One region of the Streptomyces sp. NPDC087440 genome, then DNA from elsewhere that is predicted to be linked to it. Evidence: predicted binding sites of a transcription regulator. Region 1 holds the regulator's gene; the other holds the start of a gene.
The links. The regulator HspR, encoded in region 1, represses chaperone genes until heat shock. The targets are predictions, from matches to a motif close to TTGAGNNNNNNNNNCTCAA.
Positions count from the first base shown of each region.

Region 2: the regulator HspR is predicted to act here: its motif matches at 2,625-2,643, upstream of lon (endopeptidase La).

Region 1 covers NZ_JBIUXN010000002.1:542,029-546,437, reverse strand. Annotated here, with positions in the region: gene dnaK (molecular chaperone DnaK) at 1-282, shown strand, start outside; gene grpE (nucleotide exchange factor GrpE) at 282-932, shown strand; gene dnaJ (molecular chaperone DnaJ) at 978-2,150, shown strand; gene ACIO3O_RS07300 (heat shock protein transcriptional repressor HspR) at 2,160-2,606, shown strand; gene ACIO3O_RS07295 (hypothetical protein) at 2,670-3,254, opposite strand; gene ACIO3O_RS07290 (helix-turn-helix transcriptional regulator) at 3,311-3,964, opposite strand; gene ACIO3O_RS07285 (helix-turn-helix transcriptional regulator) at 4,003-4,409, opposite strand, start outside.
Region 2 covers NZ_JBIUXN010000004.1:106,137-110,545, forward strand. Annotated here, with positions in the region: gene ACIO3O_RS11540 (TIGR03619 family F420-dependent LLM class oxidoreductase) at 1-111, opposite strand, end outside; gene lon (endopeptidase La) at 200-2,602, opposite strand; gene ACIO3O_RS11550 (GNAT family N-acetyltransferase) at 2,769-3,419, shown strand; gene ACIO3O_RS11555 (hypothetical protein) at 3,573-4,184, shown strand; gene ACIO3O_RS11560 (serine hydrolase domain-containing protein) at 4,192-4,409, opposite strand, start outside.

The DNA.
Region 1 (4,409 bases):
GACAAGGTCCCCGGCGAGGTCAAGACCGAGGTCGAGACCGCGGTCACCGAGCTGAAGGAAAAGCTCAAGGGCGAGGACACCGCTGAGATCCGTACGGCCACCGAGAAGGTCGCCGCCGTGTCCCAGAAGCTCGGCCAGGCCATGTACGCCGACGCCGGTGCGGCCCAGGGCGCCCCGGGCGCCGAGGGTGCTGCCCCGGGTGCCGGTCAGGCCGCCGACGACGACGTCGTCGACGCCGAGATCGTGGACGACGAGAAGGACAAGAAGGGCGGCGCTGCCTGATGACGGAGGAGACTCCGGGCTTCGAGGAGAAGCCCGACGTCTCTTCCGGCGCGGACGACGCCGAGCCGAAGGCCGCTGAGTCCTCCTCCCCGGAGGAGGGCTCGGCGGCCCCGGCCGACGCCGCGAACGCCGCGAAGGACGTCGCACTGACCGCCCAGCTGGACCAGGCCAAGATGGCGCTCTCCGAGCGCACGGCCGACCTCCAGCGCCTGCAGGCGGAGTACCAGAACTACCGTCGCCGCGTGGAGCGGGACCGGATCACGGTCAAGGAGATCGCCGCGGCGAACCTCGTGACCGAGCTCCTCCCGACCCTGGACGACATCGGCCGGGCCCGCGAGCACGGCGAGCTGGTCGGCGGCTTCAAGTCGGTCGCCGAATCGCTCGAAACGGTGGCCGCGAAGATGGGCCTCCAGCAGTTCGGCAAGGAGGGCGAGCCCTTCGACCCGACGATCCACGAGGCCCTGATGCACTCGTACGCGCCGGACGTCACCGAGACGACCTGCGTGGCGATCCTTCAGCCGGGCTACCGGATCGGCGAGCGTACGATCCGTCCCGCACGGGTCGCGGTGGCCGAGCCCCAGCCGGGGGCGGCGGCCGAGAAGTCGGAAGACTCCGATGACAAGGAGAGCGGTGACCCCGAGAAGGGGTAGTACCGCACTCGGCATCACGGGTCCGAGAGGAGGGACGTCGAGGAAATGAGCACGAAGGACTTCGTCGAGAAGGACTACTACAAGGTTCTCGGCGTCCCCAAGGACGCCACCGAGGCCGAGATCAAGAAGGCGTACCGGAAGCTGGCCCGGGAGTTCCACCCCGACGCCAACAAGGGCAACGCCGAGGCCGAGGAGCGCTTCAAGGAGATCTCCGAGGCGAACGATGTCCTCGGGGACGCCAAGAAGCGCAAGGAGTACGACGAGGCGCGCGCCCTCTTCGGCAGCGGGGGCTTCGGCCCCCGCCCCGGGGCGGCGGGCGGCTCGTTCAACTTCGACCTCGGCGACCTCTTCGGGGGCGCGGCGGGCGGCACCCAGACCGGTGGCTTCGGCGGCGGCATAGGCGACGTGTTCGGCGGCCTCTTCAACCGGGGCGGCGCGGGCACCCGTACGCAGCCTCGGCGCGGCCAGGACATCGAGTCCGAGGTCACCCTCAGCTTCACCGAGGCCGTCGACGGCGCCACGGTCCCCCTGCGGATGTCCTCCCAGGCCCCCTGCAAGGCGTGCTCCGGCACCGGCGACAAGAACGGCACCCCCCGGGTGTGCCCGACCTGCGTCGGCACCGGCCAGGTCTCGCGCGGCGGCGGCGGAGGCTTCTCGCTCACCGACCCGTGCGTCGACTGCAAGGGCCGCGGCCTCATCGCCGAGACCCCCTGCGACGTCTGCAAGGGCTCGGGCCGGGCCAAGTCCTCCCGCACCATGCAGGTGCGCATCCCCGCCGGTGTCACCGACGGCCAGCGCATCCGCCTGCGTGGCAAGGGCACGCCGGGCGAGCGCGGCGGACCCGCCGGTGACCTCTACGTGGTCGTCCACGTCGACTCCCACCCGGTGTTCGGCCGCAAGGGCGACAACCTCACCGTCACGGTCCCCGTCTCCTTCACGGAGGCGGCCCTCGGCGGCGAGGTGAAGGTACCCACCCTCGGCGGACCGCCGGTCACCCTCAAGCTGCCCGCCGGGACGCCCAACGGGCGCACCATGCGGGCCCGCGGCAAGGGCGCGGTCCGCAAGGACGGAACCCGCGGCGACCTCCTGGTCACCGTCGAGGTCTCCGTACCGACCGATCTGAACGACAAGGCCAGGGAAGCCCTGGAGAACTACCGTGAGGCCACGGCGGGCACCGACCCGCGGGCCGCACTCTTCCAGGACGCGAAGGGAGCGTAGGAGAGAGCGATGGACGGCCGACGACGAAACCCCTACGAGCTGACCGACGAGTCACCGGTGTACGTCATCTCGGTCGCCGCCCAGCTCTCCGGCCTGCACCCGCAGACCCTGCGCCAGTACGACCGCCTCGGCCTGGTCTCCCCCGACCGCACGGCCGGGCGCGGCCGCCGCTACTCCGCCCGCGACATCGAGCTGCTGCGCACGGTCCAGGCCCTCTCCCAGGACGAGGGCATCAACCTGGCCGGGATCAAACGCATCATCGAGCTGGAGAACCAGGTCGCCGCCCTCCAGTCCCGCGTCGCCGAACTCTCGGCGGCGGTGGACGGCGCGGCCGCCGCCCTCCAGCAGCGCGAGGCCCAGGTCCACGCCTCGTACCGCCGCGACCTGGTCCCGTACCAGGACGTGCAGCAGACGAGTGCGCTGGTGGTGTGGCGGCCGAAGCGGTCGTCGGACTGAGTCCGTACGCGTACCGAAGGGGCCCGGGAGCAACTGCTCCCGGGCCCCTTCTGCGTGCCCCCGTCAGGGGATGAGGTCGGTGACCACGTCGACCAGGGTCAGCCACATCGGCTGGCCGCCCGTGCCGTAGGCCGCGGCGAGGGTGTAGCCGATGGAGGCGTCCACGGGCTGCGGGGTGGTGTCCTCGCGCCACTCCACGAGGACGGTCTCGTCGCCGTCGGCGGTGAACTCGCCGAGGGTCGCGCCGTCGCGGAGGAAGCTGCTGGTGTTCAGCGAGGTGGGGACCAGGCGGTAGTGGACGCCGGCGTGGGTGGCGTCGATCTTGTACGTGGAGCGGCGGAGGCGGCCCCTGCCCGGGGTGATGGAGGCCGGGGTGTCGTCCACCGTCAGGGTGAGGTGGGTGGCGGAGCGGGTGCCGATGGCGCTGTAGGTGTCGGCGCCGTCGATGCCGCCGGTACGGGTGAGGTCGGTGCGGGGGATCGCCGGGCCCGAGACGGTGATGCGGGCGTGGGGGGCGATGATCACCGTGACGGCACCGAAGAGGGGGTCGTCCAGGGGCGGGCGGGACGCCGGGGGGTGCGGGTGGTTCTTGGTGAGGTCGGTCATGCCGTGGCCTTCGGGCGGGAGGGGACTGGCTTGCTGGCTCACTTCTGGAGACCGTACCGAGGGGCGGAGGGTTGCGCACTCCGGGGACTTTGTGCAGGTCAGGCGTCGAGGATGCCGGACGTGGCGATGAGGTAGCCGAGTTGGGCGCGGTTGGTGGTGCCGCCGAGGGAGGTGGCGAGTTTGGCGATGTGGGCGCGGCAGGTGCGGATGTTGAGGCCGAGGCGGTGGGCGATGGCTTCGTCGGTGTTGCCCTCGATGAGGAGGCGGGCGATGGTGCGGCGGAGGTCGGTGGTGTGGTGGGGGAGGGGCTCGGTGAGGGGGACGGCGTACTGCCAGTGGTGTTCGAAGACCTCGGTGAAGTAGCGGATGAGCGCGGGGTGGTGGATGTGCAGGGCCATCTCGGGGCCGGGGGAGGCGGGGATGAAGGCGGCTGTGTCGTCGAAGATCATCATGCGGTCGACGCGTTGTTCGACGGTGCGGATCTCGCAGTGCGCCGGGAGGCGTTCGGCGTAGGCGTAGACGCCGTAGCTGTAGCGGATGCTGTGCTGGTAGAGCGTGCGGATGCGGGCGTTGCGCTCGATGGTCGGCTCGGCGCGCACCAGGGCGTCGGCCAGGGTCTTCGCCTTGCGGGCGCCGCCCGGCTGGATGGTCAGGACTTCCGTGTGGGCTTGGGCGGCCGCGTGGTCGAGTGCTGCGTCGATCTGGTCCTTGCCGGTCAGGACGGTGAGCGCGGGGCGCTGCTCCGGATTCAAGGCCTGTCCGTTCTCTGACGGTGCTCTGGACGGTGGGTTCAACCGTCGAGCATGCCGGATCTGGCGATGAGGTAGCCGAGTTGGGTGCGGTTGGTGGTGCCGCCGAGGGAGGTGGCGAGTTTGGCGATGTGGGCGCGGCAGGTGCGGATGTTGAGGCCGAGGCGGTGGGCGACGGCTTCGTCGGTGTTGCCCTCGACGAGGAGGCGGGCGATGGAGCGGCGGATGTCGGCGGCTTCGGCGGGGAGGGGCTCGTCCAGAGGGACGGCCAGGTGCCAGAAGCGGTCGAAGGTGCTGGTCAGGAAGGCGATGAGGAGGGGGTCCCGCAGTTCCAGGGCGGTGCGGGTGCCCGGTAGGACGGGGACGTACGCGACCGTCCGGTCGAAGATCATCAGGCGGGGGATGAGTTCGTCGAGGGTGCGCACTTCCAGCTGTACGTCGGGCAGCC
Region 2 (4,409 bases), on a different contig from region 1:
GCCGACCCAGAGGGAGTCGAAGCCGATCTCCTCCGCGTCGCGGGCGAAGGAGGCGATGAGGTCGGCGCGGGCGTGGGTTCCGTACTGCGGCAGCGTTATTCCGATGTCCATGGCATCCATCTGTATCACCGGGTACGGGAGCGACAGGAGGGGCCGTACGGGATCAACTCCCGTACGGCCCCTCGCACATGAGGTGTCGTTACGCGGCGACCGGTGCCGCCACCTGCGCCGGAGCCAGGGCGATCTCCAGCACCTGGCGGACGTCCGTCACCGGGTGGACCTCCAGCTTCTGAAGGATTTCGGCGGGTACGTCGTCCAGGTCGGGCTCGTTCCGCTTCGGGATGACGACCGTGGTGGCGCCCGCCCGGTGTGCGGCGAGGAGCTTCTGCTTCAGGCCGCCGATGGGCAGGACGCGTCCGGTCAGGGACACCTCGCCGGTCATGGCCACGTCGGTGCGGACCAGGCGGCCGGAGAGCAGGGAGGCGAGGGCGGTGGTCATGGTGATGCCCGCGCTCGGCCCGTCCTTGGGCACCGCGCCCGCCGGGAAGTGGATGTGCACGCCCCGGTCTTTGAGGTCGGCGACGGGGAGTTCCAGTTCCGCGCCGTGCGAGCGGAGGAAGGAGAGGGCGATCTGTGCGGACTCCTTCATCACGTCGCCGAGCTGACCGGTGAGGGTCAGTCCGGAGCCGCCCGTCTCGGCGTCGGCGAGGGAGGCCTCGACGAAGAGGACGTCGCCGCCCGCGCCGGTGACGGCGAGCCCGGTGGCCACGCCGGGGACGGCGGTGCGCCGCTCGGCGGGGTCCTGGGCGGACTCCGGCACGTGGTGCGGTCGGCCGATCAGGTCCCGGAGGTCCCCGTCGGTGATCGCGAACGGCAGCTCGCGGTCGCCCAGTTCGTGCTGGGCGGCCACCTTGCGCAGCAGCCGGGACACCGCGCGCTCCAGGTTCCGTACACCCGCTTCCCGCGTGTACTCGCCCGCCAGCTTGCGCAGCGCCGACTCGTCGAGGGTGACCTCGCCCGGCTCCAGGCCCGCGCGGTCGAGCTGGCGCGGCAGGAGGTGGTCGCGGGCGATGACGACCTTCTCGTCCTCGGTGTAGCCGTCGAGGCGGACCAGTTCCATCCGGTCGAGGAGGGCCTCGGGGATGGCTTCCAGCACGTTGGCGGTGGCGAGGAAGACGACGTCGGAGAGGTCGAGTTCGACCTCCAGGTAGTGGTCGCGGAAGGTGTGGTTCTGGGCGGGGTCGAGGACTTCGAGGAGGGCGGCCGCCGGGTCGCCCCGGAAGTCGGACCCCACCTTGTCGATCTCGTCGAGGAGGACGACGGGGTTCATCGACCCGGCCTCCTTGATGGCCCGCACGATGCGCCCGGGCAGCGCCCCGACGTAGGTGCGCCGGTGCCCTCGGATCTCGGCCTCGTCGCGTACGCCGCCGAGCGCGACCCGTACGAACTTGCGGCCCATGGCGTGCGCCACGCTCTCGCCGAGCGAGGTCTTTCCGACACCGGGCGGGCCCACCAGGGCGAGCACGGCACCCCCGCGACGGCCCCCGACCACACCAAGACCGCGGTCGGCACGCCGCTTGCGCACGGCCAGGTACTCGGTGATGCGCTCCTTCACGTCGTCCAGGCCCGCGTGCTCGGCGTCCAGGATCTCGCGGGCGCCGCGGATGTCGTACTGGTCCTCGGTGTGCTCGTTCCAGGGCAGCTCCAGAACCGTGTCCAGCCAGGTGCGGATCCAGGAGCCCTCCGGGGACTGGTCGCTGGAGCGCTCCAGCTTCTCGACCTCCTTGAGGGCGGCCTCGCGCACCTTCTCCGGCAGGTCGGCGGCCTCGATGCGGGCCCGGTAGTCGTCGGACTCCTCGCCCTCGGCCTCGCCGTTCAGCTCGCGGAGTTCCTTGCGTACGGCGTCGAGCTGCTTGCGGAGCAGGAACTCGCGCTGCTGCTTGTCGACGCCCTCCTGGACGTCCTTGGCGATGGTCTCGGCGACGTCCTGCTCGGCGAGGTGCTCGCTGAGGGCGGCCAGGGCCAGGCGCAGGCGGGCGACCGGGTCGGCGGTCTCCAGCAGCTCGACCTTCTGGGCGGTGGTCAGGAAGGGCGAGTACCCGGAGTTGTCGGCGAGCGCGGAGACGCCCTCGATCTGCTGCACGCGGTCCACGACCTGCCAGGCGCCGCGCTTCTTCAGCCAGGTCGTCGCGAGGGCCTTGTACTCCTTGACCAGCTCGGCGACGGAGCCGGGCAGCGGGTCGGGGTCGGGCTCCTCGATCCGGGCCCCCTCCACCCACAGGGCCGCGCCCGGCCCGGTCGTGCCCGCGCCGATCTTGACGCGGCTGCGGGCCCGGATGAGGGCGCCGGGGTCGCCGTCGGACAGCCGGCCGACCTGCTCGACGGTGCCGAGGACGCCGGTCCCGGCGTACGTCCCGTCGATGCGCGGAACAAGAAGCACCTGCGGTTTGCTGCCGTTGGTACGAACGGCAGCCTGTGCCGCCTCGACCGCCGCGCGCACCTCGGTGTCGGACAGGTCCAGGGGCACCACCATCCCGGGCAGCACGACCTCGTCGTCGAGCGGCAGCACGGGCAGGGTGAGCGGTGTGGACGTCGATGCCATGATCTCCCCTTGGGCAGTGAAGTTGAGCTATGTGGACTCAATGCATATGAGCGCTCCAGTGTTCCCCAACCCGTGTTCGCTCTGAGCGATCAGCCGTCGACGCCCGCCCCTTCGACGCGATGTAATAGACCAACTCAACCAGTGACTATTACACCGGGGGAATCCCATGGCCTTCGCCACCACCGACGACGCCGTCCGCGCCTGGGCCGGGGGCTGGGCGCTCTCGCGCGGCACCGCCGATCCGGTGCCGCAGCCGTGGGGCGTCACGATCGACATCGGCCTGCCGAAGGCCGTCACCCGGCACGTCCTGTTCGACACGTACGCCTCCGACGAGGCGACCGTCCGCAAGGTGCTGCGGGCGGACAGCGCGCCGGGCACCTGGATCAAGTTCGTCCAGCCGCCCCAGGACATCGCGCCGTGGCTGGCGGAGGGCTGGGAGTACGACACCCCGGGCCACCTGATGTCCCTCGCGCTCACCCCGGACCTGACCGCCCCCGAGGTGCCGGCCGGCTACACCCGGCGGAGCTGGACCCGGGCCGGGCTGACCCGGGTCGTGGTGCTGGCGGCCGACGGTGCGCTCGGGGTGCGCGGGCAGGTGGCCGTCACGGGGCGCACGGCGGTGGTGGACCAGGTGGAGACGAACCCCCTCCACCAGCGCCGGGGCCTGGGCACGCTGATGATGCGCACCCTCCAGGCGTACGCGGCCGAGCAGGGGGCCCGGGACTGCGTGCTGGGCGCGACGGACGACGGCCGGGCCCTGTACGCGACGCTGGGCTGGCACCGGCACTCGCCGCTGACGGGGGTGTTCCGCGCCTGAGGGCCGCCTGAGGGCTACCTGGGGGTCACCGGACGGGAGTGTTCCGCACCCAGGGACGACCTGGGGCCCGCAGAAAGGGAACGCGCAGGCGTGGTCCGTACGTCAGAGCCTCAGCCAGCGGCATCAGACGGCACGGCACACGACGGGAGCATCATGCGATCCACTCGATCCGCGCGGTCGACGGCGGCGACGGTCTCGACAGCGGCGATCTCCGCCGCCGCCCTCTGCACCACCCTGCTGCTGGGGGGCTGCGACGACGGCAAGGAGCCCCCCACCGGGAGCCCGAGCACACCCGTGACGGCACCGCCCTCCACGCAGGCACCCGTCACCGCCACCCCTCCCACCATTCCGCCCGCGAACGGCGACCCCACCTCACCCGCGCCCGCGCCTCCGCCCGCCACCGACCCCCAGCCCTCCGCGTCCCTGCCCCCGCAGGGCGAGCGCCTCGTGACCGCCACCGTCAGCGGCGGCATCGACGGGCGGCACCGCAGCGTGCTGGTGAGCAACGACGGCAGTTACACCACCCTCGACCGCAAGAAGCCGCCGAAGACCGGCCGGATGGGCGCCAAGGACCTGGCCGAACTCAAGGACGCCCTGGCCGACTCCGACTTCGCGAAGCTGCCGCGCGTCTCGATGGCCGACCCGCCGATCATGGACGGCATCACCACCGCCGTGATCTACCAGGGCCACGAGGTCGCGACGGACGGCATGAAGAAGCTGCCGAAGCTGGACCGCGTGATCGCGGCCCTGCCCGGCCTCACGTAACGCCGCCTCAGACGTGGTGGCGCACGAGCTCCGTCACCCGCGCGACCGTCGACAGGTCCCCGAGCGCGTTCTTGGTGATCGCCCACGTCGTCCCGCTCGCCGTGTCCGCACCCGCCCAGCTGCCGCCCGCGCCCGCCATCCCGAAGACCTGGAGGTCGGGCTCGGGGCTGTTGTCGGGCAGCCCGAGGGCGTACCCCAGCGCCCACGACGACGCGTTGCCCATCA